One region of the Nocardioides sp. W7 genome, then DNA from elsewhere that is predicted to be linked to it. Evidence: predicted binding sites of a transcription regulator. Region 1 holds the regulator's gene; each other region holds the start of a gene.
What was found. Region 1 encodes LexA, which represses DNA repair genes until DNA is damaged. Its sites were predicted from a motif close to TCGAACANNTGTTCGA; they were not measured.
Positions count from the first base shown of each region.

Region 1 (7,930 bases):
TGGGACTTCGCCGACCGGATCTACCACGTGGACTGCAAGGACGCGAAGCGGCAGACGGGCAACGGCCGCAACGGCCGGCTCGGCTCGCACCTGCCGTGGGCCGACCCGCGCCGCGGCTGGGACTTCGTGTCGACCGGCCACGGCGACGTGCCGTGGGAGCAGTGCTTCCGGATGCTCAACACGATCGGGTACGACGGGCCGATCTCCATCGAGTGGGAGGACGCCGGCATGGACCGGCTGCTCGGTGCGCCCGAGGCGCTGGCCTTCGTGCGCCGGCTGGCCTTCGACGCTCCTACGGCGGCCTTCGACGCCGCGTTCGCCACGGACGACTGAGTCGGTCATCCAGCTCCAGCCCGGGCCGCCGGCCCGGGTCGCACCAGGAATCTCGGGAAGGACAATCGCATGTGCTTCGGCTATGACGGCGAGGGCGCCCTGCGCCGCTCGCTCGAGGAGAAGGGCGCGAGCCGCCGCTCGCTGTTCCGGGGTGCGGCCCTCGGCGCCGCTGGGGTCGCCGCTGCTGGATCCGGGCTCGCCTCTCCGGCGGTCGCGGGCGGCCGGCACGGGGGCGGCCGCCCGCACGGCGTACCCCACGACCGGATCAGCATCCAGCTCTACACGCTCCGGGCGGCGCTCGGCGGCACGCCGGGCTTCGACGCCGTACTGGAGCGGCTCGCGCAGTACGGCTACGAGAAGGTGGAGCTCGCCGGCTACTACGGCCGCACCGCTGCCCAGCTCCGCGACTTCCTCGACGGGCTGGGCATCCGGGCCTCGTCGAGCCACGACGGCATCAGCGCCGACGCCACCGCGCTGCGCACCAAGCTCGAGAACGCCGCGACCCTCGGACAGCGGTACGTCGTCGTACCCTTCCTGGCCTCCAGCAGCCTGGCCGAGTGGCAGGGCTGGGCGGACCGGATGAACGCCGAGGCGGCGCTCGCCCGTCGGTACGGCCTGCGCTACGGCTACCACAACCACGCCCACGAGTTCACAACGGACCTCGGTGGCGGGGTGACGCCGTGGGAAGTGCTCACCGAGCGGCTCGACCCGCGGCTGGTGCACCTGGAGATCGACCTCTACTGGGTCTACACCGGCGGCATCGGGGTCGGTGCGGCCGACCCGGACCGGTTCGCGATCGACGTGATCCGCAGGGCGCCGCAGGAGGTACGCCAGTTCCACGTCAAGGACCGGGACGAGGCCACGGGGGACATGTGCGACCTCGGCACCGGCGTCGTGGACTTCCCGCGGATCTTCCGCCGCCATACCGCCGAGGAGTACATCGTCGAGAACGACACTCCCGACGTCAGCCCGCTCACCAGCGCCGCGGTCGGCCACCTGTACCTCGAGCACGTCCGCTTCTGACCCGGCCGCGTCGGGGGCCTGGGGACAGGCGCCTCGGCGGTCGGCGGAGACGTCTAGGGTGCTCGGGTGCCCGAGACCCCCGCCGTGACGCAGGTGCTGTCCGCCGCCGTCCAGGCGCTGGGCGGTCAGGAGCGTTCCGGCCAGGTCGCGATGGCCGAGGCGGTTGCCGCCGCGATGACCGACGAGCGTCACCTGCTGGTCCAGGCCGGCACCGGCACCGGCAAGTCGCTCGGTTACCTCGTGCCCAGCCTGCTGCACCGCGAGCGGGTCGTGATCGCCACCGCGACGCTCGCCCTTCAGCACCAGCTGGTCGAGCGCGACCTGCCGCGACTGGCCGAGGCGGTCAAGGGCGTGCCGGGTGTCGACACGTCGTACGCCGTGCTCAAGGGCCGCTCCAACTACGCCTGCCTGCACCGGGTCCGCGAGGGCGTCCCGGACGAGCAGGGCGCGCTGGTGCAGATGCCCGAGGGGTCGATGGGCGCCAAGATCCTGGAGCTGCGGGCCTGGGCGGAGAAGGCGGCCGAGGACGGCGGCAGCGGCGAGCGCGACCACGCCCCGCGCCACACCGACAAGGAGTGGCGCCAGGTCAGCGTCAACCACCGGGAGTGCCTCGGCGCCGCCAAGTGCCCGTTCGGCCAGGAGTGCTTCGCCGAGCTCGCCAAGGAGAAGGCGCACCGCTCGCACCTGATCGTCACCAACCACTCGCTGCTCGCGATCGACGCGATCGAGGGGGTGCCGATGATCCCCGACTACGACGTCGTCGTGGTCGACGAGGCGCACGAGCTGACCGCCCGGGTCACCCAGGCCGCCACCGACGAGCTCTGGGCGGCCGAGGTCGAGCGCTCGGCCCGTCGCTCCCAGCGCCACGTCGACGGCTCGGAGGCCGACGACCTCGCCGATGCCGCCGACGCGCTGCGGGCGGCGATGGGGGAGGCCAGCCCGGGCCGGTTCGAGCAGCTGCCCGAGCAGCTCTCCGACGCCCTGGCGCTGGTGCGCGACGCCGCGCGCGCCTGCTACTCGGCGTACCCCAAGCCCGACAAGGACGGCGACCCCGACGCCGGTCGCACCCAGGCCCGGGGCGCGGTGCAGGAGGTGTTCGCGACCGCCGAACGGATGGCGTCCGGCTCCGACGCCGACGTGCTCTGGCTGACCGAGGGCTCCGAGCGGCTCCCGCCGCGGCTCTGCGTCGCGCCGCTCCAGGTCTGGGGCACGATGCGCGACAAGCTGCTGACCGACAAGACGGTCGTGATGACCTCGGCGACCCTGATGCTCGGCGGCGACTTCGGCGCAGTGGCCACCGGTGTCGGGCTCAAGGCCAGTGAGCGGGTCCTGGAGGGCGCGCCCGCCGACGCGCACGCCGCCGGCAGCGGCCTGCCGTGGCGCGGCATCGACGTCGGCTCGCCGTTCGACTACGGGCAGCAGGGCATCCTGTACGTCGCGCGCCACCTGCCGCCGCCCGGCCGCGACGGCCTGGTCAAGGCCCAGCTCGACGAGATCGTCGAGCTGGTCGACGCGGCCGAGGGGCGCACGCTCGGGCTGTTCTCGTCGCGGCGGGCCGCCGAGGCCGCCGCAGAGGTGGTCCGCGAGCGGCTGCCGCACCTGACCACGCTCGCCCAGGGCGACGCCCAGCTGCCCGAGCTGGCGAAGCAGTTCGTCGCCGACCCGCACACCTGCCTGTTCGGCACCTTGTCGCTGTGGCAGGGCCTCGACGTGCCGGGCGAGACCTGCCAGCTGGTGCTCATCGACCGGATCCCCTTCCCGCGTCCCGACGACCCGCTGATGTCGGCGCGCCAGCGGGCGGCCGACAAGGCCGGCGGCAACGGGTTCATGCAGGTCGCCGCCACGCACGCCGCGCTGCTGATGGCGCAGGGCGCCGGTCGACTGATCCGCACCACCTCCGACCGCGGCGTCGTCGCCGTCCTCGATCCTCGGCTGGCGACCGCTCGCTACGGCGGCTTCCTCAAGTCCAGCCTGCCGCCGATGTGGACCACCACCGACCCGGCCGTGGTCCGCAAGGCCCTGGCCCGGCTCGCCGCCGGCTGAGGCCTGAGCGACTACGCCAGCGCGCGGACCTGCACCCGCAGGGTCAGGTCGTCGTCGAGCGAGCGGCCCCGGCAGGAGTGGACCGTGCCGCGGCCGCAGCGGTAGCGGGTGGCGGCGTTGACCAGCGTGACGTCGACGTACCTGACCCGGCCGGCCGCGAACGGGAGCGTGATCCGGGCGCCCCCCGACCGGTCGACCCGCACGACCCGGGTCCGCAGCCGGCCCGACTCCTGACGCACGGTGAGGACCGCGGCCGTCGGTCGGCTGCGGCGCGGGAGGTCGACGGTGATCCGGAGCCTGCCGGCGCGCCGGGACGCACCGGTGTCGGGTCGGTAGCGCAGGGTCCCGCTGCCGAGGTGGTCGAGGGTGAGCGCGGCGCGGCGGCTCTGCCCGCGCGCGACCCGGGCGCTGCTCTCCGGCGTGGTCGCGGGGTAGCGCGAGCCCTCCGCGTAGCTGCTCCTGGGATGGCGGTTGGCGGCGGAGAACCGGGCGACGGTCGCGGTCATCGACCGTCCGCGCTCGCCCAGCACGGCCTCCACGGCCTGGATCGAGTACGCCGGTCCGGCGGCTCGCTCCCAGATCTCCCGGATGATCGTGGGCAGCCCGCCCTGTGCGCGTGGCTCCACCTCGCTGAGGTGGCGGAAGAAGATCCAGCTGCCGTAGACCCGCATCCCCTCGCCCTGGTCGAGCGGGACCCCGGGCTGGCTCATCGGGCTGTTCCGGAGGTACTGCACGTTGTCGTTGACGCCGTCGTACACCTCGTCCTCGACCCAGGTGGCCGTCGACTCGAGGAACCACGGGTCCTCGGTGAGGTCGTAGGCCAGCTGGACCGCGTGGAAGTACTCGTGCGCGAGCGTCACCTGGAGGTTCTCGGTGGGGGTGTGGGACGGGAACTCGGCGAAGTCGTTGTCGAGCGCGCAGTACGCCGTGGCGCTGCGCTGCTGGGCGCTCGTGACTCCCTCGGGGGCGCAGTAGCCGTAGATCCCGTCCCCGCGGGTGCCGCTGTCGACGAGGTAGACGTCGAACTGGTCGAGTCCGCCACCGCGGATGCCGTCCGCGACCGGGCGGCGGTAGCCGGCGCCCGCGTAGGTGCCGCTGACCTCGGCCAGGGTCGTGAAGACCAGGTCGACGTAGTCGGGGCGGCCGTTGCCGTTGCCGTCGGAGAGATCGGGGGCGTCGGAGGTCTGGCGCGCCCAGTGCACGCAGAAGCCGTCCTGGCACGCCGCGGTCGGCTGGGCGCCGGCCCGGTAGCCGAACTGCTGGGGGTCGGGGTTGTCCGTGGGTCGGGCCAGGATCCGATCGGCCTCCGCCCGGCGGGCCGCCGGGAGAGCGGTTCGGCTCCGGGCGAGCTCGAGCAGCACCAGGCTGGCGTCGCGGCCCGACGAGCTGCCGCGCAGGAGGCCGTCCGCCTCCTCGAGCACCTGGGCGGCGCGGGCTGCCGGGCCCTCGATCGGGTGTCCGACCGGCTCGCCGTCCCAGCCGCTCGCGCCTGAGGCGGCGCCCGGCTGAGTCAGCAGCGCGGCGGCGAGGACGGCGGCGCCGACGGTCGCGAGCAGCGTGCGGTGGCGTGCGGGCACGAGGTCTCCAACCGGGAGGGAGCGGGCGGGCAATCCTCGCACGCCCGCCCTCGTGAACGGCCCGGTCCAGCCTCCTCGCTCAGACCTTGCGCAGGACCGCGGTGACCTTCCCCAGGATCGTCGCGTGGGTGCCGTCGATCGGGTCGTAGGCCTCGTTGTGGGGCATCAGCCAGACCTTCCCGTCCTTGCGCTTGAAGGTCTTGACGGTGGCCTCGCCGTCGAGGAGGGCGGCGACGATGTCGCCGTTCTCGGCGGTCTGCTCCTTGCGGATCACCACGTAGTCACCGCTGCAGATCGCGGCGTCGACCATCGAGTCACCGGCGACCTCGAGGAGGAAGAGCTCACCCTCGCCGACCAGCTGACGGGGGAGCGGGAAGACGTCCTCGTAGCGCTCCTCGGCCAGGATCGGTCCGCCGGCGGCGATCCGCCCGAGCAGGGGGACGTTGGTCGGCACCGGGGCGGCGTCGCCGACGCCGGTCTCGTCGTACGACGACTCGTCGGCACCGGAGAGGGCACGCCGCGCGGCCATCACCTCGGGCAGGAACACCTCCAGCGCGCGCGGCCGGTGCGGGTCGCGCTTGAGGAAGCCCTTCTCCTCCAGCGACTTCAGCTGGTGCGCCACGCTCGAGGAGCTCGTCAGCCCGACGGCGTCACCGATCTCGCGCATGCTCGGCGGGTAGCCGCGCTTCTCGATGCAGTCCTTGATGTGCGCGAGCACGCGCTGCTGGCGCGGGGTCAGTCCGGTGGCGTCGGGCGGCCCGTCGGGCAGCTCGCGGACGTTCTTCTTCGTGGCCATGGTGATGCCTTTCGCCGGGATGCTCGTGGGCTCACCGTACCGAGATGCGGCTCCGGCTTCAAACATGTGTTCGAAGGGCGTGTCGTCCCGATCCGTTCGAACAAATGTTCCCCCGGTTCTTGATTTCGTTCGAACAGGTGCTCTAGTCTCGCACACATGTTCGATCGAACGTCTGATCGACCAGCTGGCCAGCACCGGACTGTCGGTGGGCGCGGATAGACATTCGCTCGTGGCCAGGCACCCAGGCTGACCGCCACTTCCCCAGGAGGTCCCGATGAGCACGATGCAGATGTCCGACCTGTCCCTCACTCGCGGCGAGCTCCGGCTCACCCGGCGCGGCCGGCTGGTGATCTTCCTGCTCGGGCTGACCCTGGTGCTCGGGATCGGCCTGATGCTCGCCGCCGGGTCGGTGGCCACGCCCGAGCCGGGCACCGCGGAGCCCACGACGGTCGTCACGGTCGGCACCGGCGAGACCCTCTGGGACATCGCGGCAGGTGCGGCCGAGGACGGCCAGGTCCAGGAGATGATCGAGCACATCGAGCGCCTCAACGGCCTGGAGTCGACGGTGCTCCTCGCCGGCCAGGAGCTCCGGGTCCCGACGGAGTAGCGCCACCACAGACTTCGCCAGCCGCTTCGACCCCGGCTGGCGAGCCGGGGAAGACAGGGGCGGGGCCACGAGGTGGCCCCGCCCCTGCGGCGTTTCGGTGTCCGAGGGGGTCAGCGGGCCGCGCGCCGGCCACCGGGCGGGCGCGGCGCGGGCGGGGTCCGGTCCGCCGTCTCCGACGGCACGGGGGACTCCGGTGACGGCGGGGGAGCGGTGATGCCGAGCCCGCGGAGCAGACGGGCGACCATCATCAGGCCGAGGAAGAGGCAGGCGATCGCGCCGGCCGAGGCGAGGGCGAGGAACAGCCAGGCGCGCTCGTCACCGGATCGGGCGCTCGCGCCGAAGTCGATGGCGGCGTACACAAGGTAGCCCCAGGCGACGACCGCCAGGGTCACCCCGACGGCGAGCAGCAGCAGTCGGGGGCGGAAGGTCCGCGGTGGGCGTGCGGCACGTCGCGACCCTGCTCGCTTTCCCTCGCCCGCCACGCCGGTCATTGTGTCGCACCGACCCACACGGTGTGGGAGGACCCGCGCATCCGGCGGCAGCTCCGTGCCCTGAGTTTGGTGCGGCCCGGAGAGTGAAGACGTGGAGGTGCTTCCGGACATCGTGGGTCCTGAGCCGATCGTGGTCTTCTGCGGCCTGGCCGGCGCGGAGTCGACCAAGTGGCGCGAGCACTACTACGCCTCGCCGGGCAACAGCTTCTGGGAGTCGCTCCATCTCAGCGGGCTGAGCCCCCGCCGGCTGCGCCCCGACGAGGACCGGCTGGTCGCCGAGCTGGGATTCGGGCTGACCGACCTGGTGGGGCACTGGGACCCGCGCTGGGTGGAGGTCGACGAACTGGCGGCGAAGGTGGAGCGGTGGCGACCGGAGTGGCTGGCGTTCACCAGCAAGGGCGTCGCGCACGAGGCCGCGCGTGCGCTTGGTCGCCCGGGACGGCCGCACCTGGGAGTCCAGGACTGGTACGTCGGGCCCGCGCAGGTCTTCGTGCTCCCGGGGACGAGCGGCGCCAACCAGCGCCGCGACTACGACGGTCGACCGAACCGGCTGTCGTGGTGGCGTGACCTCGCTGCCCTCGTCGGTCGCGGCGCCTGAGGCCGGGCTCGGCCCGTTGTCGGGGCCGTCGGGGTAGTCCGTCACACCAGCGGGGATGAGACGACGGCAGGCTCAGGCGGTCGAAGCAACACCTAGTGAGTGAGGTGTTGGTGATGGGACGTCGACCGCTGCCGTACGAGGTTCGTGCGCGGTTGTTTGATTCGATCTGTGCGGGTCGTTCGGTGTGGCACTCGGCTCGGTTGGTGGGCGTGTCACGCGATACCGCGGGCGTGTGGTGGCGTCAGGCTGCGCCCGTGACGCTGAGGATCCTGCATGGACCAGACGGTGGGCTCGGGACTGTTGCGGGGCATGAACGCCCGGCGCGAGGAGTGTCGGGCGAGCCTGGTCTGCGTCGGCGGTTGAGCAGTGAGGATCGCGCGGTGATCGCGGCGGGGGTGCAGCAGCGGCTGCTTGCCGAGCGTGCGGGGCGACGTGGACCGAGCCTGGAAGCGATCGGTGCGT
Region 1 is NZ_CP095078.1:1,924,515-1,932,444, forward strand. It holds gene MUB56_RS09110 (sugar phosphate isomerase/epimerase family protein) at 1-333, shown strand, start outside; gene MUB56_RS09115 (sugar phosphate isomerase/epimerase) at 403-1,356, shown strand; gene MUB56_RS09120 (ATP-dependent DNA helicase) at 1,423-3,399, shown strand; gene MUB56_RS09125 (MXAN_6640 family putative metalloprotease) at 3,411-4,976, opposite strand; gene lexA (transcriptional repressor LexA) at 5,056-5,772, opposite strand; gene MUB56_RS09135 (LysM peptidoglycan-binding domain-containing protein) at 6,047-6,379, shown strand; gene MUB56_RS09140 (hypothetical protein) at 6,490-6,861, opposite strand; gene MUB56_RS09145 (mismatch-specific DNA-glycosylase) at 6,962-7,468, shown strand; gene MUB56_RS09150 (IS30 family transposase) at 7,723-7,930, shown strand, end outside.

Region 2 (7,930 bases), 2.4 Mb from region 1:
GGTGCTGACCGAGCCGCCCGCGTCCGAGGGCTGAGCGGGCGCCGGCAGGTGTCCGGGCCCAACTTCTCGACCCCGGCCCGACGTATTCGGGGGAGTTTTCGCCCCTACCGACGGACCGACGCGCTGCGGGCGTGGTCAGAGCACCCCGGGCGGAGTTACGTTGTCAGGGAAGCGGCTCGGGCACTTCTCGACCGTAAGGAGCACCGATGCTGAACGACAGCGTGGTCACCGCGAACGTTCCGGCTTCCGACCTCGACCGGGCGCGAAGCTTCTACGCCGACATGCTCGGCCTGACCCCCGCCGACGAGAACCCCGGCGGGCTCGTCTACACCACCAGCGGCGGGACGACGTTCTTCCTCTACCAGACGGAGTACGCCGGACAGGCCGGCCACACCATCGCGCAGTGGCATGTCGGCAACGTCGCCGACGAGGTGCGTGAGCTGAAGGCCAAGGGCCTCACGTTCGAGCACTACGACCTGCCCGGCGCCACGTGGGACGGCGACGTCGCCTCCATGGAGGGGATGGGCAGCGCCGCCTGGTTCAAGGACAGCGAGGGCAACATCATGTGTCTCGACGACGCGACGACGGGCTGAGCGAACCCGCCGAGTCCCAACGGGCGGCCTCCACGAGGGACCGCTCCCGCGAACGCGCCCGGTCCCGCCCCGTCAGGGACGGGGGATCTCGATCGGGGCCATGTCGCCACCTTCCCATCCGCTCTGGTGAGGTGTCCCCATGGAGATCTGGGTCAATCCCGCCTGCTCGAAGTGCCGGGCCGCGACGAAGGCGCTCGACGAGGCCGGGGTCGAGTACACCGTGCGCCGCTACCTCGACCAGCCGCCGACCCTCGCCGAGCTCGAGGACGTGCTGGCCCGCCTCGGCCTCGAGCCGTGGCACATCACCCGCACCGGCGAGCCCGAGGCCGCTGCCGTCCGGGGGCTCGCCCGCACCCCGGAGGACCGTGGCGCGTGGCTGCAGGCACTGGTCGACCATCCACGACTGATCCAGCGACCGATCATCACCGCCGACGACGGCACCGCCGTGGTCGGTCGCGACCCGGAGGCGCTGGCGAGGCTGCTGCGCTGATCGAGGCGCAGCGAGCCCTATTCACAGAGCCCGGAGCATGGCCGGCGGCAGGCAGGCACGCTGCCGGGCGTCCAGCCCGGCCAGGCACCGACGGACCTGGTCAGGACGCCAGGGCTCGGGGGTGATCGTGGCGTACGGCCAGCGCGTCATCCAGGTGAAGGTCACCGAGAACCGGTCCCGCGACGTGGGCGGCGCAGCGCGGTGGAAGATCTGCGCGGTGTCCGGGACACCGGCAGTCCACCGCGGGCCCGTGGCCTGACGCCAGGTGTCTCGGGGCACGGTCGCGGCGAACTGCTCGTCCGCGACGAATCCCCCGACGTAGTGCAGGGCTCGCGCGGCAGCTGTCGATGGCGTCCTCGGGACGTAGGTGAAGGGTCCGCCGTCGGAGTCGACGTCGTTGAGCCACACGAGGATCTTCAGCATCCGGTGGTCCTCGATGTCGCGGTGCCACTGCCGGGTGTCGACCGTACGACCGTCGCCGCACTCGCGGTGGACCAGCGGCCCGAAGTAGCGGACCGGTACGCCGAGGTAGTTCTCCACGAGGTCGAGGACCCGGGGCTGCAGCCCCCACTGCCACAGGGCGACGTCCTCGAGCATCTCGTCCCGACCGAGCAGCACCGAGTGCGACCCGCCGGGCGAGCGCTCCGCCAGGACCCCGCTCAGCTCGAGGAGCAGCGGTTTGAGGGAGTCCACCCCGGGAAGCCCCATCGCGCCCCACGGGGCGACGACCATGCCGCTCCCCCGCAGCTCGCGGACCAGCCGCTGATGGGCGGCGTCGAGGGTCGGCAGCCGATGGCGATGGGCATCGACCCGAGTGGCCCGACTGGCCTCGACATGACTTCGAACGGCCGGGACGCGATGGATCAGCTCACGCTTGGCTCGATTGGCCGCCCGGGCCACGTCCACCTTCATGCCATACCTCCGAGAGAGCGCGCCGATTCATGACGCTAGGTATACGGTCACCTGAAAGTTGACGCCGCTCTCGTCGGGGTATCGGCCTCGAACCGCAGATCCTCCCCAAATGTGGTGAAATCCTGCTCGTCGTTCAGACCAGGAGGTTCGCCTGGATCTTCCTGATCGTCTTGACGTCCAGGCCGAGGCCCTTGACCAGGAAGCGGTCGAAGCTGCCGTACGCCTCATCGATGGCGCGGAACATGCCGGCCAGGTTGTCGCCGTCCTGCTCCAGCAGCGGCTGGAGGATCCGGCGGTCCACCCCGATGCCCTCGAGACGCGTGTACGTCGCCTCGTTGGAGGACCGGCGATAGACGTTGGACAGCTCGTAGTCGGCCATGGCGTTGCGCTCGGAGACGCCGAGCAGACGCTGCACGATGGCGGCGAACGCACCCGTGCGGTCCTTGCCCGCGGTGCAGTTGAAGATCAGCGGTGCCCCCTCGTCCTGGGCCAGCACCCGCAGGATCTGAGCGAAGCCATCCCGACCGGCCTGGCTGAGCACGAGGTCGACCAGACCGTCCCGCGCGATCTCCTCGGCCTTGCCGTCGCCCAGGAGGTCCTGGACGACCTGGGGGTCACCGCTGCGAAGTGCCCCTTGGATGGCGATGGACAGCGCATCGGTCGCCGCGTCGAGCAGGACCACCGAGTGCTGGGTGAGCGAGCCGGGGTATCGGTTCGCGCCGTTCTTGGCCACTTCGGACTCGGCGCGGAAGTCGGCAGAGTGCTGCAGCCCCAGCTTCGCCAGGATCGCCTGGTCGCGGACGGTCGGAGCCGTCACCGCCTCGCTGCGAAAGAGCAGCCCCCAGCGAATCGACCGGCCGTCGACGGTCTTGAGCCCGCCGAGATCGCGCGCGTTGCTGACGCTGTCCAGACCGAGGCCGCGGGTCGCTGCGATGACTCCCCGGACGTCCTTGGTCCTCCTGATCACCTTCGTCTTGCCGTTCTTGCGAACCCTCTTGGTCACCCGGGCTGCCTTCGCCGCCTCGGGTGAGGCGATCTCGAAGTACCAGCGCGCACCGTCGTCCAGACCCTTGACGCTGAGCGAGCCCCACTTGCTCGTGCCGACGAGCTTGCCGCTCCTGGACGGGTTGCGAGCCTTGGTGCTGGCGTAGACGCGGTGCCTGCCTGCGCCGTCCCAGGTGATCGCGTAGCTGCCACTGGCCGTGCGAACGACTTCGATCTCCTTCGGCGCCGCCTTCTGCGCCGCCTTTGCGACTGCGGAGGAGGTGACCGCCTGCCGAGTCAGCGGATCCGGTGCCGCCGCCGCCGACGCAGGCAGTCCCACGGCGAGGGTGGACAGGGCAGCGACCGTGCTCGTGACGATGACTCCGAGCTTCTTCATGACGTTCCTTCCGGTGCGGACCTCAGTGAGGCCAGTCACGCCACGTTAGGGACGCGCGGTGCGCGACTCGGGCAACGGTCTTGCTCAGCGGAAACGAGTGAGTGCGGGTCATTGAGTGGACACTTGCGGGCCGGCTGGCGGTCATGCCGAGACGGCGCGTCGCCAGTGACGCACCCCCTCCAGAAGTACGACGTGGCGGCGACGGTGCGTTTCCCTGGACAGTCAACGCCCCTGGGTAAGAGTCCCCGGGAGTGGTGGGGTTTGAGGGACCAGCGGCGGGGCGTCAGCACGTAGACGGCCATCGGCGGGATCTTCGGTGTGTACGGCCAAGCACTCACCGAAAGAGGTCCACCGATGGCCTTGCCCCAGTCTGCCCTGTCCGAACTCCTCGACGCGTTCCGTGCCGGTGATGGCGTCGACCTGATCCGTGATTCGGTCCGGGTCGCGTTGCAGGAGCTGATCGAGCTCGAGGCGATCGAACGCGTCGGCGCCGCACCCTATGAGCGCACCGAGGACCGTGTCACCGAGCGCAACGGCCACCGGCCGCGGGTGCTGACCACCAAGGCCGGCGACGTCGAGCTGCGGATCCCCAAGCTGCGGAAGGGCTCGTTCTTCCCGATCATCCTCGAGCCCCGTCGTCGGATCGATCAGGCGCTCTACGCGGTGGTGATGGAGGCCTACGTCCACGGGATCTCGACTCGCAGCGTCGACGACCTTGTCGAAGCGATGGGCGGCACGGGTGTCTCCAAGTCCGAGGTCTCCCGGATCTGCACCGGCCTGGATGAGACCGTCGGCGCGTTCCGCACCCGCACCCTGGACCACGTCGAGTTCCCCTACATCTATCTCGACGCGACCTACCTCCACGTCCGCAACGCACCTGGCAAAGGTGGCCAGGTCGTGTCGATGGCGGTGGTCGTCGCGACGGGTGTCACCGCAACCGGTGAACGGGAGATCCTCGGCCTGGACGTTGGTGACAGCGAGGACGAGGTCTTCTGGCGCAGCTTCCTGCTCAGCCTCAAACAACGCGGACTGGCCGGCGTGAAGCTGGTGATCTCAGATCAACACTCCGGCCTCGTCAAGGCGTTGAAGCGCGCGTTCCAGGGCGTCGCGCACCAACGGTGCCGGGTCCACTTCGCCCGCAACCTCCTGGCCCACGTCCCCAAAGGCCAGGCCGACTACGTTGCAGCTGCGTTCCGGATGATCTTCGCCCAGCCCACCGCCGAGGACGTCCACGTGGCGTGGGACAAGACCCGCGACGAGCTCGCCGCCCGCTTCCCCAAACTCGGGCCACTGATGGACGACGCGAAGCCCGAGGTCCTCGCCTTCACCGCATTCCCACGCGAGCACTGGCGCAAGATCTGGTCGACCAACCCGCTCGAGCGGGTCAACAAGGAGATCAAGCGCCGCGCCCGGGTCGTGGGCATCTTCCCCAACGCCGCGGCGGTGATCAGGCTGGTAGGCGCGGTGCTGATCGACATGCACGACGAGTGGATCGCCGGGGACCGCCGCTACCTCTCCGAAGGATCCATGGCCAAGCTCTACGCCACCAGCGATACTGAACCAATCGCCGCCATCGAGAGCAGCGACGCGTAGGCACCGAGGATCACCTCAAAGCCCACCACCCCGCGGGGCTCTGTCCGCCCTGGCACCCCGACCCCGTGCGTCATGTCTCAGGACATCGGTGACAGTTCTGCATCAAGACATCGGTGACGCTTCTGGTGGTTGGTGGTGACACTTCTGCCTCGAGGCTCGGGCGGTGACTGCCAATGAACCCATTGATCCTCGTGTCCGTCTCGCGATCTCGCAGTGACTCGGTGACGCACCCCGGGTCGCGGTCTCGACGTTCTGCGCCGAGCACGGCATCTCCCGCAAGTCGTTCTTCGAGCTACGCAAGCGCGCTCTGGTCGATGGGCCGGCGGCGGTGCTTGAGCCCTGGACCCGACGCCCATCCGGCCCGCACCCGGGGTGACCTACATCGGTAACAGCCGACGCCCGGGACCCCGCCCGAAGAACCCCGGAAGTGTCACCGAAGTCCTGAGACATCGCAGTGCGAGCCCTGTGGAAGAGCCAGGGCGATCGAACGTGCGTTCGAGTAGAATGGAACCCATCATCCCGCACCGTTGTGGAGCTCTCGGAGGCTCGCATGGACCACCCGATCCGGGTCGCCACCCAGGTCATTGACGGTGCCCTGAAGTCGGTCGCCGACGTGAACCCGGCCTTCATGACCACCACCGACAAGGCCACCGCCCTCGTCGAGCTCGCCGCGATCGAGACCCGGGTGGGCGAGCTGCGACTGCGGGTCACCGCCGACGCGGGCGACGTGGCCGAGGAGTCGGGTGCGCGGGACGTCGGGGCATGGACCGCGGCCGCGACGCGGCGTCGTCGCGGTGACTGTGCTGCCGACCTTCGCCTCGCCCTGGCGTTGGCCGACCGTCCGGTGTTGGCAACGGCGGTGCGTGAAGGTGGGGTGAATCTCGACCAGGCCCAGGCCATCGCGGCGTCCCTCGCCGAGCTGCCGGCCGACGTCGACCCCTCCGTGGTCGACCGGGCCGAGACCGCGCTAGTGGCCTACGCCGCCCGCTTCAACCCCATCGAGCTAAGCCGCCTGGGCCGCCGAATCCTCGACGTCGTCGCCCCCGAGCTCGCGGAGGCCGTCGGGGCCCGCCACCTCGCCAACCTGGAGGCGTCCGCCCACCAGCGGATGCGCCTCGGACTCCGGCCCCTCGGCGACGGCACCACCCGCATCACCGGACTGATCCCGGACGCGTCCGCGGCTCGGCTCGCGACGTACTTGCATGCCTTCACCAATCCCCGCCGCGACGACGCTGACCCAGAGCCGGCCGCAGCGCGGCGGACTCCCCACGGCCGCAAGACCGCCCGCGCGTTCTGCCAACTCCTGGAGACCCTGGACCCCACCCGGCTCCCCATCCACGGCGGCGACGCCACCACCCTCGTCGTGACCATGTCGCTGGAGTCGCTCCGCGCCGAGCTCGGCACCGCCACCCTCGGCAACCCGGCACCGGGCGACTCGCTCGACCGGATCACCGCCGAAGAAGCCCGGCGCCTGGCCTGCACCGCCCACCTCGTCCCGGCCGTCCTCGGCGGCAAGGGCGAGGTCCTCGACCTCGGCCGCTCCCAACGCCTCTTCACCCGCGCCCAACGCCGCGCCCTCGCCCTGACCGATCGCGAGTGCCGCGCCGAGGGCTGCCAGATCCCCGCCCCATGGTGCGAAGCCCATCACGCCGGCACCCCCTGGGCCGCCGGCGGCCGCACTGACCTGGCCGACGGGATGCTGCTCTGCTCGCATCATCACCACCGAGCCCACGACCCGGGCTATTCGTCGGAACGACTCCCCGACGGCGGCGTCCGATTCCACCGACGAACGTAGGCCGCTCGGTGGGCTACTCGCGCCGACGCGACGCAGATCGAGTTGGATCGTCGGTGACGTCGGTTCGAGCCTTCCGCCGTGGACGTGGACGGCGTACCAGGCAACGGGGACGCCGATCAGGGCCAGCGACGACGAGGTCGAGGTGTTGGACTCTCATCGCGGTCTGTCGGGTGTGGGCGAACGATTCCGTTGCCGCAGTGGCGAGCGTAGTGAAGGTGGACGCGATCTGCAGAGGAAGAAGCGCCTCCCGAACGCGCCAACCCCACCTGGGACGCTGCCGGCGCACGTTCTGACATTCCGGCTCCGAGGGGGTCCCGGGCACCTAGCGTGTCACCGCCGATCCCTCGACAACCCCCGGAGCGTCCGTGCATACAGCCACCCCCACCGTCGCTCGCCTGCTGGGCCTGTTGATCGCCGCCGGCCTCGTGCTGACCGGACTCGTCGTCGCCACCCCGTCATCGGCCCGGGCGGCCGACCTCCTGTACGGCGCTCCCGCCGTCGGGTCGTGCCACGACGCGACCTTCGATCAGGCCAAGGGCAACCACCTCACGGTGCCGACGTGCCGTGCGGCTCCGACCACACCCTGGTGACGGCCCGGGTCGTCCAGCTGCCGGCGGACGTCGACGTGTCGGACTGGGACGAGGTGCAGAAGGTCATCGCGTGCGACGCCGGCGAGAACAAGCTGCTCGGCCGGAACCCGTTGCGGAGGGCCCTCACCATGTACGCGGGCTTCAGCTTCATCCCGACTGCCGATCAGCGGGCCGCGGGCGCTCGCTGGGCCAGCTGCCACCTCACCCTGTGGGGGACCAAGGGGCTCTACGACCTGCCGACAACGCTGCGGAAGCTCACGAAGAGGCCGACCGCGGCGGTGGCCCGATGCGCGACGCTCGCGAGGTGGCTGCCCTGCTCCGAGAGGCACACTCACCGGGCGGTGGCGGCGTTCTTCGTCAGGGCCACGGGCAGTGACAGGGCCGTCGACAAGCGGATCTCCGTGCAGGGCCCGCGGGTCTGCGCCAAGAGGCTGCGGATTCCCGGGTTGTCCACCTACCGTCGCCACACCCCGCCCAACGTCATCGTGACCTGCTTCAAGAGAACGCGGAAGTGAGCCCGCTGCACGCGGTCACCGCGCTCCTCGGACTCGCCCTCGCCGGCTGGCTCGCGGCCGA
Region 2 is NZ_CP095078.1:4,338,114-4,346,043, forward strand. It holds gene MUB56_RS20375 (5'-3' exonuclease H3TH domain-containing protein) at 1-34, shown strand, start outside; gene MUB56_RS20380 (VOC family protein) at 207-593, shown strand; gene MUB56_RS20385 (ArsC/Spx/MgsR family protein) at 733-1,083, shown strand; gene MUB56_RS20390 (hypothetical protein) at 1,105-1,995, opposite strand; gene MUB56_RS20395 (tyrosine-protein phosphatase) at 2,129-3,376, opposite strand; gene MUB56_RS20400 (IS256 family transposase) at 3,731-4,969, shown strand; gene MUB56_RS20405 (HNH endonuclease signature motif containing protein) at 5,520-6,764, shown strand; gene MUB56_RS20410 (hypothetical protein) at 7,130-7,354, shown strand; gene MUB56_RS20415 (hypothetical protein) at 7,324-7,869, shown strand.
Region 2: the regulator LexA is predicted to act here: its motif matches at 5,453-5,468, upstream of MUB56_RS20405 (HNH endonuclease signature motif containing protein).

Region 3 (7,930 bases), 2.1 Mb from region 1:
CGCGCGAAGATGCAGGGGGTCCGCGACGGCTTCGTGAAGCTGTTCTGCCGCCCCGGTACCGGCATCGTCGTCGGCGGGGTGATCGTCGGCCCGCGGGCCAGCGAGCTGATCCATCCGGTCTCGATCGCCGTCGCCGAGTCGCTGACCGCCGACCAGTTGGCCCAGGCGTTCACGGTGTACCCGTCGATGAGCGGATCGGTCGCCGAGGCTGCTCGGCGCCTGCACCGCTTCTGAGCCGGCTCACTCCAGCTCGGCGAGGATCCGCTCCATCCGGGTGACCTCGGCGCCCTGACCGGCGGCGACCTTCTCGGCGATCTCGGCGACCCGCGGGTCGGTCCCGTCGGCCAGGACGTCGCCCGCCATCGCGATTGCGCCCCGGTGGTGGCGCACCAGCGCGCCGAGGAACAACCGGTCGAAGGCGGCCCCGTCCGCGGCGGCCAGCTCGGCCAGCTCGTCGTCGTCCAGCAGGCCGCGCATCGGGTGGTGCCCGTGGTCGCCGTGGTCGTAGTCGTGCGGATCGTCCTGGGGCGACGGTACGTCGATCCCGCGCTCGGCCAGCCAGCCCGCCATCAGCCAGGTCTCCGGTCCCCGGGCGGCCTGGACCCGGGTGGCGAGCGCCCGCACCCGTCGGTCCGCGGCCCGGGTCGCCGCCAGCTCGGCCAGGTCCAGCGCCTGGCCGTGGTGGGGGATCGTCATCTGCAGGTAGGACACGTCGTCGTGGTTCCACGCGGGCGCAGCGGACCCGGCCGGCGACACGGCATCCGCGGGTGCGGAGGTCGACGGGTGGGTGTGGTCGGCCTGGCCCGGGAGGTGCTCGTGGCCGGCCGGCGGGGAAGTGGAACCGGCGCCCGAGCAGCCCGCGACCGCGCCGTACCCCACGACCAGGGCGGCGGCGAGCAGCGGACGGAGGGGACGCACCCGCTCAGCACATCACGGGACGGCCTCGTTCGGACGGCGGCTAGCCTGGACGACTCACCGACCTCGGGAGCTGATCCATGCGCCACCTCGTCCTGCCCGCCGCACTCGCCGCCGTGCTGGCCCTCGTCCCGGGGGCGTCTTCCGCGGCGGAGGCCGCGTCCGCCGCGGAGGCCGGGCCCGCCCGGCTGGTCCTGCAGGGGCACGGCTGGGGGCACGGTCACGGGATGTCGCAGTACGGCGCGCAGGGCGCGGCACTGCAGGGCCGCAGCCACCGCCAGATCCTCGGCTTCTACTACCCGGGCACGAAGTGGGGCCGGGCGGGCGGCCGGGTCCGGGTGCTGATCTCGGCCGACACCTCCGCCGACGTGGTGGTCCGCGCCCGCGCGGGCCTGCAGGTGCGTTCGCTGACCAACGGGAACCAGATCGACCTGGCCGAGCGCCGGCCCGCGGCCCGGGCCTGGCGGATCACCGCCCCCTCGCCGACCCGGAGCCTGGTCTCGTGGAAGGGACGCTCCGGCGGCTGGCACCCGCTGCGGACATTGAAGGGCGACGCGCAGTTCCAGGCGACCGGCCCGATCACCCTGGTCACGCCGGCGGGCTCGGTCGCCTACCGGGGCGCGCTGCGCTCGGCGACGGTGAAGCCTGGTCGTACCGCTCGCGACACGGTCAACGTCGTCTCCCTGGAGAGCTACCTGCGCGGCGTGGTCCCTGCGGAGGTCATCGCCTCCTCCTGGCGACCGGCCGCGCTCCGGGCCCAGAGCGTCGCGGCCCGCACGTACGCCGCGTACGAGCGCCGTCAGCCGCTCGCCCGGCACTACCAGATCTGCGACACCGCCCAGTGCCAGGTCTACACGGGGACCGCCAACGAGCATCCCCGCACCGACGACGCCATCCGCAGGACCCGGGCGCGGGTGCTCACCCACCGCGGGCGGCCGGCGTTCACCCAGTTCTCTTCCAGCAACGGCGGTTGGACGTCGGCCGGCGGGTTCCCCTACCTCCCCGCGAAGCGGGACCCGTACGACGCGACGCCCTCGAACCCGAACCACACCTGGCGCCACGTGGTGCGGGCGACCGCGATCGAGGCGGCCTGGCCGGCGCTCGGCGCCTTCCGCCGGATCCGGGTGCTGGAGCGCGACGGCCACGGCGCCTGGGGCGGCCGGGTGGAGCGGGTCCGGGTGGTCGGATCGCGGACCAGTACGACGGTCTCCGGGGACACCTTCCGCAGTTACCTGGGGCTGAAGTCGGACTGGTTCCGGGCGCGCTGAGAACTACAGATCTGTAGTTCGCCCGACCTCGTTGCGGGGCTGCTGGGACGCGTGATGCGATGGGTGTTCCCACTGGTCACGGATGCAACTCGATGCACCCCAGCCACACCTCCTCGCCCGGAAGCTCGGCCCTCCATGCGCCTGCGCCTGCTCGTCGTCCCTGTCCTGACCGGGGTGTTCCTGGCCCCCTCCGCCGCCCAGGCCGTCGACCGGTGGGCGGTGCCCGCGGGTGCGACCGTCACCATCTCCGGGCACGGCTACGGGCACGGCCACGGGATGTCGCAGCACGGCGCGCAGGGCGCGGCCAAGCAGGGGCTGAGCCACGAGCAGATCCTCGACTTCTACTACGCCGGGACGACGCCGGGCCGGGCCGCCGGCCGGGTGAGCGTGCTGATCTCCGCCGACACCACCGACGACCTCCTCGTCCGGGCGCGCCCCGGACTCACCGTCACCGACCGGGCGAGCGGCCGGCGCTGGGTGCTGCCCCAGAACGGCGCCCGGCTGTGGCGCGTCGCCACCTCCCGCAAGGGCGTCACCCGGGTCGCGTTCCGGACCGACCGGTGGCGCCGGTGGCGGGTCCTGAGGGGCGACGGCGAGATCGCCGCCGGCGGCCGGCCCGTCACCGTGGTGACCCCGTCGGGCGACCGTCCCTACCGCGGCCGACTGCGGCACGCCACCGCGCCCGGTGGCGGCCACGACACGGTGAACGTGCTGTCGCTCGAGGCCTACCTGCGGGGCGTCGTACCTCTCGAGATGCCGGCGACCTGGAGTCCCGCGGCGGTCCGCGCGCAGGCGGTCGCGGCGCGCACCTACGCGGCGTACGAACGCGCCCACCCGCGCTCGCGGCACGCGCAGCTGTGTGACACGACGTCCTGCCAGGTCTACGGCGGGTATGCCGCCGAGCACCCCGCGTCGAACGCCGCGATCGCCGCCACCCGAGGCAGCGTCCTGCTCGACGGCGGGCAACCGGCGTTCACGCAGTTCTCCTCCAGCAGCGGCGGCTGGACCTCGGCCGGCTCGGTGCCCTACCTGCGCGCGGTCGAGGACGTCTACGACGCCTGGTCCGGCAACCCGGTGCACGCCTGGACCGTCCGGCTCGCCCCCGCGCGCCTGGAGCAGGCCTGGCCGAGGATCGGCGTCCTGAGCGACATCCAGGTCACCGCCCGCGACGGCAACGGCGACTGGGGCGGCCGGGTCCGCTCGGTCACGCTGACCGGCAGCGCCGGCGCGGTCACGGTCTCCGGTGACACCTTCCGAAGCGTGCTGGGGCTTCGGTCGACGTACCTGACGTTCGGGGTCTCCTGAGCGCCGATCTCCCGTCCCCGAGTCCGTAGGGTGGGGGTCGGGGACAGCGGAGGGACGACGAATGCAGCACGGGTCACCGGCCGATCGCGACCGCAACGAGCAGGGGCGGGCCCAGCAGGCTCGGCCGCGCGACGCGCTCGGACGCCCCCTGCCGTACGGCGTTGTCGGCGTCGAGCCCATCTCCGAGGAGCCGCTCCCGCCCGCGGAGACCCTGGCCTACGCCCGCCGCCTGCTCGACGAGGGACGCCCCTTCGCGGCGCACGAGGCGCTCGAGGTCAGGTGGAAGTCGGGCCCCGACGAGGAGCGCGAGCTCTGGCAGGGCCTGGCCCAGCTGTGCGTGGGCCTGACCCATCACGAGCGCGGCAACGGCGTCGGCGCGGCCCGGTTGGTCGAGCGCGCAGCGGGCCGACTGGCGTCATACGAGCGGGGCGGGGGGCCGGCGTACGACCTCGACCTCGCCGCACTCGTGGCGTGCGCCCGGGGTCGGGTGCAGGGCGGTTGAGGACGTGGTCGGAGATCATCGTCACCGACCTACAAGGCGAGGTCCTCGCCGAATACATCCGACCCGCCCCGGGGTGACCTACGCCGGCAACGGCCGACTCCCGGGACCCGCCCGAAGAACCCGGAAGTGTCACCGAAGTCCTGAGACATCACAGTGCGAGGGCCTGTGGAGGATTCAAGCGTTCGAACGTGCGTTCGACTAGAATTGGGGCATCATCCCGCACCGTTGTGGAGCTCTCGGAGGCTCGCATGGACCACCCGATCCGGGTCGCCGCCCAGGTCATCGACGGTGCCCTGAAGTCGGTCGCGGACGTGAATCCGGCGTTCATGACCACCACCGACAAGGCCGCCGCGCTGGTGGAGCTGGCCGCGATCGAGGACCGGGTGGGCGAGCTGCGGCTGCGGGTCACCGCCGACGCTTCTGACGTGGCCGAGGAGTCGGGTGCGCGGGATGTCGGGGCATGGACCGCGGCCGCGACGCGGCGTCGTCGTGGTGACTGTGCTGCCGATCTTCGCGTCGCGTTGGCGTTGGCCGACCGCCCGGTGTTGGCGACGGCGGTGCGTGAGGGTGAGGTGAACCTCGACCAGGCCCGGGCCATCGCGGTGTCCCTCGCGGGGCTGCCGGCCGACGTCGACGCCTGCGTTACCGACCGGGCCGAGGCCGCGTTGGTGGCGTACGCCGCCCGCTTCGACCCGATCGAGCTGGGGCGCCTGGGTCGTCGGATCCTCGACGTCGTCGCCCCCGATATCGCGGAGGCCGTCGAGGCCCGCCATCTGGCCGACCTCGAAGCCTCCGCGCGGCAGCGGATGCGCCTCGGACTCCGCCCGATGGGCGATGGGACCACGCGGATCAGTGGCCTGATCCCGGACGCCTCCGCGGCCCGGCTCGCGACCTACCTACACGCCTTCACCAACCCTCGCCGCGACGACGCCGACCCGGAGCCGGCCCGAGCACCGCGGACTCCGCACGGGCGGAAGACCGCGCGGGCGTTCTGCCAGCTCCTGGAGACCCTCGACCCGGGCCGGCTCCCGATCCACGGTGGCGACGCCACCACCCTCGTCGTGACCATGTCGCTGGAGTCGCTCCGCGCGGAGCTCGGCACGGCGACCCTCGGCAACGCGGCCCCGGGTGACTCGGTCGACCGGATCACCGCCGAGGAGGCCCGGCGGCTGGCCTGCACCGCGCACCTCGTCCCGGCTGTCCTCGGCGGGAAGGGTGAGGTCCTCGATCTCGGCCGCTCCCAGCGCCTCTTCACCCGGGCCCAACGCCGCGCCCTCGCCCTGACCGATCGCGAGTGCCGCGCGGAGGGCTGCCGGGTCCCGGCTCCGTGGTGCGAGGCTCATCACGCCGGCACCCCCTGGGCCGCCGGCGGGCGCACCGACCTGGCCGACGGGATGCTGCTCTGCTCGCATCATCACCATCGAGCCCACGACCCGACTTACTCGCCCCAGCGGCTCCCCGACGGCGGCGTCCGATTCCACCGACGAACGTAGGCCGACGTGCACCGTTGGCGGCGGAATGCCGCGAGTTCCGGACATCGCCGTGACACAGCGCGGCGACAGATCCGGTGGTGGCTCCGCGGTGTCACGTGAGGCGAAACGTGGTCCGGTACGTCGTGGGGGTGACGCCCAGGGCGCGGTGGAAGTGCCGACGCAGGGTGGTGGCGGTGCCCATGCCGCAGCTGACCGCGACCTGGTCGATCGTGGCGTCGGTGCGCTCGAGGAGCTCCTGGGCGCGGGTGATCCGCTGGTGGTGGAGCCAGTCGAGGGGCCCGGCCTGGACCTCGGCCTGCATGCGGCGGGCGAGCTGGCGGGTGCTGAGGTTGGCGTGCCCGGCGAGGTCGCGCACGGTCAGGGGCTGGTCGAGGCGGGCACGTGCCCACTCGAGGGTGGGTGCGAGACCGTCCGGGCTGCGCGGCTCGGCGGGCGGGGTGATGAACTGCGCCTGACCGCCACTGCGGTGGGCCGGCACGACGAGCCGCCTGGCGATCGCGTTGGCGGCCGCGGCGCCGAGGTCGCGGCGTACCAGGTGGACGCAGAGGTCGAGCGCCGCGGTCTTGCCGGCCGAGGTCAGCACGTCGCCCTCGTCGACGTAGAGCACGTCGGGCCGGACATCGATCTGGGGGTAGCGGCGTGCGAGATCCTCGGCGTGCATCCAGTGCGTCGTCGCGACCCGGCCGTCGAGCAGGCCGGCCGCGGCGAGGACGAACGCTCCGGTGCACAGGGAGGCGATGCGGGTGCCGCGGTCGTGGGCGGCACGCAGCGCATCGACGAGCGCTGGGTCGGGGTTGTCGTCGAGGTCGTCGGACGACGGTACGACGACGGTGTCGACGCGGGCGATCTCGGCGTACGACGCGGTCGGCAGGTGCGTCAGCCAGGGGTGTGGGGCGCCGTCGGGGGTGCAGACCACGAGGTCGTACCACTCGCCGGTGGGCGACAGCTCCGAGCGGTCGGTGCCGAAGATCTCGGAAGCGATCGCGACCTCGTAGAGCATGGCGGAGCCGTGCATGACGAGGGCGATCCGGGGCATGTCCGAAACTGTACGACCCAGGTCGTTTCAGACGCTCGTCCCGGACCGGCGCAGCGCCTGACGATGGGCTCGTGAACGCAACCGATCGAGTCCTTGTCTATGGCGCCACCGGTCACACGGGGCGCTTCGTCGTCGACGAGCTGCTGCGCCGCGGGCTCACGCCCGTACTGGCCGGCCGCAGTGCCGAACGCCTGGCCGCCGTCCCTCCCCGGCACGCCGGCCTGGACCGGCGGGTGGTCGGCGTCGACGATCCCGGCCTGCTGCGGCAGGCGGTGGCCGGTGCCGGGGCCGTCGTCAACTGCGCCGGGCCGTTCCTCGACACCGCTGTGCCTCTCGCTCAGGCTGCGGTCGATTCCGGCGCCCACTATCTTGACGTCACCGCCGAGCAGCCGGTCGTGCAGGCGCTCTACCGCGACCTCGACGGCCCTGCGCGAGCCGCGGGCGTTGTCGTCGTCCCCGCCATGGCCTTCTACGGGGGTCTTGCCGACCTGCTGGTCACGGCCGCGCTCGACGGTGGCTCGCGCGCCGACGAGGTCGAGGTCGCCATCGGCCTGGACCGCTGGTGGCCGACCGCCGGCACCCGAGCCACCGGGGCGCGCAACACTGCGACCCGCCTGGTGATCCGCGGCGGGGTGCTCACCGCGCTGGAGAGTCCCGCACCATCCTGCACCTGGTCCTACCCGTCGCCCCTCGGCGACCAGTCGGTCGTGGAGCTGCCGTTCTCCGAGGTGATCACGATCGATCACCACCTCGACGTGGGCGAGCTTCGTTCCTACCTCAACACCGCCCCGCTCGACGACCTCCACGACTCCGCGACGCCGGGGCCGGCCGCCACCGACGAGCACGGACGATCGGCCCAGCAGTTCGTCGTGGACGTCGTCGTACGCCGCGGCTCCGACACCCGCCGGACGAGTGCGACCGGGCGCGACATCTACGCGGTCACCGCGCCGATCGTCGTCGAAGGCGCCGTCCGACTCCTCGACGGTCGCCACCGGGGCTCTGGCGTCGCCGCGCCCGGTGAGGCGTTCGACGCCGCCGCCGTACTCGCCACCCTGGAGCGAGAGGCCGGTGCCATCGCGATCCGGTCCGACCGGCAAGGGTGGGCAACACGGCGATAGCCGATCCATGGTCCTGCGCCCCCGGAGGTCGCCAGCGAGGTCGAGCCGACCCGGACAGCGACGCCCCGGCCACGCGGCCGGGGCGTCGGTGCTGGCGACCTCCTAGGAGAGCACCAGCACCAAGTCCCCACCGTCCACGGCCTGGGTCCCGGAGAGCGCGAGTCGCTCGACGGTGCCGTCGACGGGGGCCGTGATCGAGGCCTCCATCTTCATGGCCTCGATGGTGGCGACCGTGTCGCCGGCGGCGACCTTGTCGCCCTCGGCGACCACGATGGTGACGACGCCCTGGAACG
Region 3 is NZ_CP095078.1:5,334,483-5,342,412, reverse strand. It holds gene MUB56_RS25035 (NAD(P)H-quinone dehydrogenase) at 1-234, shown strand, start outside; gene MUB56_RS25030 (DUF305 domain-containing protein) at 241-918, opposite strand; gene MUB56_RS25025 (SpoIID/LytB domain-containing protein) at 996-2,183, shown strand; gene MUB56_RS25020 (SpoIID/LytB domain-containing protein) at 2,319-3,488, shown strand; gene MUB56_RS25015 (DUF309 domain-containing protein) at 3,550-3,990, shown strand; gene MUB56_RS25010 (HNH endonuclease signature motif containing protein) at 4,239-5,483, shown strand; gene MUB56_RS25005 (helix-turn-helix domain-containing protein) at 5,575-6,519, opposite strand; gene MUB56_RS25000 (saccharopine dehydrogenase NADP-binding domain-containing protein) at 6,591-7,637, shown strand; gene MUB56_RS24995 (pyruvate carboxylase) at 7,740-7,930, opposite strand, start outside.
Region 3: the regulator LexA is predicted to act here: its motif matches at 4,173-4,188, upstream of MUB56_RS25010 (HNH endonuclease signature motif containing protein).